DNA from 2 places in the Lactobacillus sp. B4026 genome. Region 2 is predicted to be linked to the other one. Evidence: riboswitches for the same ligand, from Rfam matches in the RefSeq annotation. Region 2 holds a riboswitch; the other holds the start of a gene.

Region 1 (3,158 bases), on a different contig from region 2:
AGGCTGGAGAACTCGCTTAATTTCGGCACACATTTGTTGGCGCAGTTTTTCAGTAAACTGGCGTTTGTCAAAAATAACGGTTAAGTCGTCAATTCCAGATGGCATATGTTCATATGAGATATTAAACTGGTAAAATATTTTTAGTAATTTTAACGTAAAACCAGTTTCTTTATTAAGTAAATATCGATGTAAGTATAAAGCGGCAAAGTGATTGGAGCTTGCGACACCGGTAATAATATTTTTGGGATGAAAATTCTTTTCGGGAACAATTAGCGTACCCGGAAGTTCAGGGTGGTTAGTATTTTTCACGTTGATATATACCTGACCTTGAATCGCTGGAATTAGTGCCTCATCATGAAAAACCGAAAACCCGGCATAAGATAATTCCCGTAATTCTCGGTAGGTCATGATTTTGATTGGGTGCGGCTTGGTCACAATTCTTGGATCAGCAGCATAAATGGCATTAACATCAGTAAAATTCTCGTACAAGTCGGCCGCAGTTCCGCGGGCCCAAATTGCGCCGGTGATATCTGAACCACCCCGTGAAAAGGTCGCAATGCTGCCAGTTGGGGTAACACCGTAAAATCCCGGAACAACAAGAATTTCAGGTATGTCGCGCCAGCGAGAGAGATTTTGGTAGGTTTCTTCCAGAAGTTGAGCATCATTAGCGACATTGCTGACTAAAAAGCCGGCTTCTTGGGGATCGAGAAAGCGCGCCGGAAAATGTTTTTGTTGTAAAAGAAGGGCTAGCAGCTGAGCGTTGAGCTTTTCACCGTGGGCTTTAAATGCAGCCATGAGAAAATCATTGTCTGGATACGAAATTGTGGGTAAGTCGCACAATTCCTGGTGTAAAGGTGCAATTGTGTCCGGATTTAAGTCAAAAAATTGTGCAATTTCGCTATATCTAGCCCAAATTTGTTGAACGATTGCGGCACAGTCTTGGTGCTTGATCGTTTTTTTAGCATAGTCAATTAATAAGTCAGTCACCTTGGTATCCTGCTCAAATCTTTTTCCAGGTGCTGAAGTAACAATTACTTTTCTGGTTGGATCAGCATTTATAATATTAAGCACTTTTTGAAACTGTTCTCCGTTTGCCAGAGAACTACCACCAAATTTAACAACTTTCATTCTCGATCACCTGCTTGATTAAATTATTTTAAGTTTGATAGTAACGCATTTTAACATTTTAATTTTAATCTGCAACCGAAAAGGCGATTTAGCGCGTATTTAAATTGGGCAAGTGAATTATTTATGAAAAAATGTTGACATCGGCTATGATTAATAATAAGATTTTTATTAATCGAAGAGGTCGCGACCAACAAGAGTAGCTGGTGGAGTTTCTGCAAAAACTAAGAAACCAGTAAAAGGGGCGGTTGCCGAAGCGTTAATTATTGCGGTAATTAATTGGCTGGGACGTAATTTAAGAGATTACGGACTGTCGCAAGTTAATAATTTGCGGAGCGCTCGTCAAAATTGAACCAGATAATAATTAATTTTAATTTTTTGAAGGACTCTTTTGTATGCTAAGCGCACACAAAAGAGTCCTTTTTTATTCAAGAAAACGGAGGGTTACCAGATGCCAGCAGATGATTATTACGAGACTAATGATCAAGGACACTTAACGATTGGTGGAGTTGATGCACTAGATTTAGCCCGTGAATACGGCACGCCGCTTGTAGTTTACGATGTTACTCAAATTCGGCAACAGTTTCGGGCTTTGCAGCAAGCCTTTACCAAACAGCACATCGATTATGCAATCAGTTACGCTAGCAAAGCTTTTGCCACCATTGCGATGTATCAGGTGGTTAATCAAGAACACGGCCATATTGATGTCGTTTCAGGCGGTGAATTGTTTACCGCCCTTAAAGCTGGCTTTCCAAGTAGCAAAATCAGTTTTCACGGGAATAACAAAACTAGGGCAGAACTTTTAATGGCGGTGCAAAATCATGTTGGCGTAATTATTCTGGATAACTTTCATGAAATTAAACTTCTTGAGGAAGTTCTTGCTGATACTAAAAGTCATATTCAGGTCATGTTAAGAATTACTCCCGGCGTTACGGCACATACTCATGAATATGATCAGACCGGTCAAGAAGACAGTAAGTTTGGCTTTGACGTCAAATCTGGGCAAGCCGAGCAGGCTTTTTTACAAGTACAGGCTAGTGAACAGATGACTTTAATTGGTCTTCATGCACATATTGGTTCACAGATTTTAGAAACGACCGGCTTTAAGCTTGAAGTTAAAAAACTAATGCAACTTGTCCGTGAATGGGCCAAAAAATATGATTATCAGCCCCAAATCTTAAATCTTGGAGGCGGCTTTGGTATTCGTTATACCGCCCAAGACCAAGTGTTGGCTTTAGGAACTTTTGTTGAACAGATTGTGACAACTCTTCGCCAGTTAGCTGAAGAATATCAACTGAAAGTTCCAGCTGTTTGGGTTGAACCTGGTCGCTCAATCGTCGGTAGCGCGGGCTACAGTTTGTATACGATTGGCGCACGTAAAGATGTTCCCGGATTAATGCCCTATGTAGCAGTAGATGGCGGTATGGGTGACAATATTAGGCCGGCTCTTTACCAAGCTGATTATGAAGCACTTCTTGCCCGTGATCCCGCTGCTCAACCTAACGAAACAGTCCACTTGGCTGGGCGCTATTGTGAATCAGGGGACTTGTTAATCAAAAAATTGCCGCTGCCAGCGACCAAAGCAGGTGATGTAATTGCACTATTAGCAACTGGTGCTTATGGTTACAGCATGGCATCGAACTATAACCGGGTGCCTCGACCAGCTGTTGTGTTTGCAGAAAATGGTCACGCACAAGAAGTTGTTACACGTGAAACCAATGAAGATTTAGTCAGTCATGATCGTTTTTATCAAGAATAGTGAGGAATTCAAATGAAAAATATGTCAGCGACAGAAATAATTGATTTTATTGCCAATGCACCCAAGAAAACGCCAGTTAAGGTTTATGTAAAAGGTGACCTGGCAAAATTAGACTGGCCAGTAGAAGTAAGACCCTTTGTAAATGATCATGTTGGGGTGGTTTTCGGTGACTGGGCGGATTTAGTGCCGTTTTTAAGAACCAATGCGGCTAAGATCAATGATTATCAAGTAGAAAATTGTAGCCGCAATTCGGCCGTTCCCTTATTGGATTTAA
Region 2 (3,158 bases):
GTAGTCGTGAACGTTAACAACAGGTAAATTGCGGAAATGGTTAAGTAAGTCGGGAAGAACTTGAAGGTTTGACTGGCAACCGTTGTTCCGACAAAGAATAATTCAGAAACGGAAATGATGCTCAAAACGGAAGTATCCTTAATATTGACGATAAATTCGTTAGTAATTGATGGCAAACAGTTCTTGATTGCTTGTGGCAAAATAATGTGCCACATTCTTTGATTATGTGTCATTCCCAAAGCACTAGCTGCTTCAAACTGACCTTCGGGAGTTGAAATAATCCCACCTCGGATAATTTCGGCTAAATAGGCACCGGTATTAATCGAAACAATGACTAACGCAGCAATTGTCCGGTCAATATTAATGTGCCAGAATTGGGCTATGCCATAGTAAATTACAGCGGCCTGTACCATCATTGGCGTGCCCCTGAAGATCTCAATGTAAACGGCTAAGAGCCAATTGACAATTTTTAAGAGCCATTTCTTACCCTGGCTGGTTGGAGTTGGGATAGTTCTGATGATACCGACAAACAGGCCGATAAAGAAGCCGGCGATGGTACCCACTAAGGCTAAGAGCAGGGTCATGCCAATCCCGTTTAAAATCATGCCGCCGTATTGCTTCCACATTGAAACTAGCCACGGCTCGGACTTCCCGTTTTTACCCTTTTTCTTATCATCAGTTTTTGGCTGCTGCTTAATGGCCGTGGTCATTAACTTTGTTCGCTGGGAATTTGGAATTGTACCTAAAACGTGGTTGACTTCTTTTAGCAGCTGCTTGTTTGGCTTAGCAATTCCGATAGCAGTAGTTGAATCTTCCTTGGAAACCTTGAACCCGGCCATTTCGCTAATTGGAATCGCCTTAATGTCAGGATCAACCATCTTAAAGGAAGTTGATTCGGTATCTTCGGCAACGTAGCCATCAATCGTGCCTGAAATTAAACTTTGGCGCATTGCCGCAAAGTCGCGCATTGCCGGCTGTCTTTTAGCGCCCTTTAATTGCTTAATCAAAGCATAATGCGAAGTACCTTGTTGGGCGGTTAATTTCGCACCCTTAAAATCATTTAGTGTTTTAGCATTAGCGTATTTGCTATTAATCTTGGTGATAACAACAAAAGTGCTGTTTCTGTATGCATTGGAAAAATTAATTGCCTTGGCCCGCTCAGCCGTTGGGCTCATCCCAGCAATAATCAGGTCGGCCTTGCCACTAGTCAAAGCTGGCAGCAGTCCATCCCACTCAGTTTTGACAACTACGACTTTGCGGTGCAGCTGTTTACCAATAATTTTGGCAATCTTCACATCGTAGCCATTGGCGTACTCGTTTGACCCCTCGATCGGAACAGCACCATTAGCGTTAGTAGTTTGGGTCCAATTGTATGGTTGGTAATTGGCCTCCATAGCTACTTTGAGTTCACCGCTATTACTTTTTGCTTCAACTTGAGAAAAGTCGAAGTTGCTGCCGATAATGAAACTGAGCAGCACAGAAAGTAGAACGGTAATCCACTTATTTCTTGACTTCATTTTGAAAACCTCCGAAAATCTTGTTTCAAATAAAGCCAATACAATAAAAAGCGTAAACAAAAACCTCGTTGCTCTTCAAAACAACGAGGTTATAATTAATCATCTTTAGACAAATCATATAGCGCTCCCTGGGAATTAACCAGGACAGTCTGCAAGATATTCTCTTTGCAGCCCAACAAAAACATCAAAACGAAAATCTTTTTGTTTCGGCGACAATTCTTACGTTATCTTTCTTTGTGTTCGTTCACTCCAGATAATTTTGTAATGGTCGCGACCTCTATTGCATTGGAAATTATTTAACTTATGAAAAATAATAGGCTAAAAACAAAGGCTTGTCAATCTTTTCATTTAAAGATTATTTTATCATTATCTCATTTCCAACCATGATCTGAGCGATAGTCACGCTTTTTCATGCGGGAAACATATGGATTTCCAGCCACATAAAAGCGCAATTTTTTGTTAGCCCATTCGCGTTCCGACTGGTTGACACCAATGCGTGGACTAGTTGCGATTTTCTGGGCATTTTTGCGGTGACGATCGTTTAAGTCAATAGTAAAAGGGGAATCACTAAGAAAATGTAAATCCCATTTTTTATCATGAATACCAAATGCCTGCATCATTTTTGCCGGTCCGCTGGTTAAAGCAATGCCACTTTTACCTGAGCGGTTTAAACACATTTGTTCAATTCCCCAGATGGGTTCAATTGCTCTAATTAAAACTCCTTGCGGTTCATCTTTTTGTCTGGTTGCTACGTCAAAAAAGAAATATTGTCGCTGAGCATAAATATAGATTGTTCCACCGGGGCCATATAGTCCTTCATTTGCCGGACTACGATGACCGCCATATGAATGTGCCGCACGATCTTTAACACCCAAATAAGCTTCGGTTTCGACAATATAGCCGCCAAGTACCTGGTTATTGCTGCGATAAGTTAATGGCCGGCCGATTAAGTCAGCACTGATGGTTTCGGTTGATTGATTAGTAAAATAAGTTGTGTAATTCATTTTTTCCTAAAGTAGTACACTAATAATAATTGAGGTGAATGTAATGACAAAAATAAAGCTAGTCCGTGTATATGCTCAAGATCAGCCGGAGGGCTACCGCATTTTGGTAGACCGTTTGTGGCCAAGAGGTAAGAGTAAAAGTGTGTTGCACCTTGATTGTTGGGCAAAAGAAATTGGACCGACAACTGCTTTACGTAAATGGTTCAATCATGATGATAATAAATTTTCTGAGTTTAGGCAAAAGTACCTGGTAGAATTGGCGGAAAATCCAGCAGGGGCCGAGTTTGTTAAAACTGTTGAAAACAAGCTGCAAGAACAGGATGTTTTATTTTTATACGGGGCAAAGGACCCTCTGCATAATCAAGCTGTGATTTTAAAAGAATACGTTGAAGGGCAAATAGTTAATTTGCATTAGTAGACAATGAAGTAATAACAGCCTTGTTTTACTTAAAAAAGCCAATAAAAAAGTTAAGCCCATTAAAGCAGCTTAACTTTTTTATTTTGTAGTTTTGCCCTTAGCAAAATTTATAGCTTGCGGCCGTGCTTTTTAATCCGGATAAAGTGAAACGCAATGGTTAACAGCAAGACGCCAAAAACGATTATTGCAAAGACGGTATTAGGTAATTCATAGTGCAGA

Evidence for each region. Region 2 has a riboswitch for lysine ahead of J3U69_RS03695 (ABC transporter substrate-binding protein/permease). Riboswitches for the same ligand answer to the same signal wherever they lie in the genome.
Region 1: it holds a riboswitch for lysine, as region 2 does, so the genes downstream of both, lysA (diaminopimelate decarboxylase) here and J3U69_RS03695 (ABC transporter substrate-binding protein/permease) in region 2, are expected to answer to the same signal.

The regions. Positions count from the first base shown of each region.
Region 1 covers NZ_JAFNPD010000004.1:41,216-44,373, forward strand. Annotated here, with positions in the region: gene J3U69_RS04890 (aspartate kinase) at 1-1,128, opposite strand, end outside; lysine riboswitch at 1,296-1,473, shown strand; gene lysA (diaminopimelate decarboxylase) at 1,577-2,884, shown strand; gene dapD (2,3,4,5-tetrahydropyridine-2,6-dicarboxylate N-acetyltransferase) at 2,897-3,158, shown strand, end outside.
Region 2 covers NZ_JAFNPD010000003.1:82,215-85,372, forward strand. Annotated here, with positions in the region: gene J3U69_RS03695 (ABC transporter substrate-binding protein/permease) at 1-1,517, opposite strand, end outside; lysine riboswitch at 1,629-1,805, opposite strand; gene J3U69_RS03700 (DNA-3-methyladenine glycosylase) at 1,889-2,521, opposite strand; gene J3U69_RS03705 (DUF488 domain-containing protein) at 2,565-2,936, shown strand; gene J3U69_RS03710 (TerC family protein) at 3,047-3,158, opposite strand, start outside.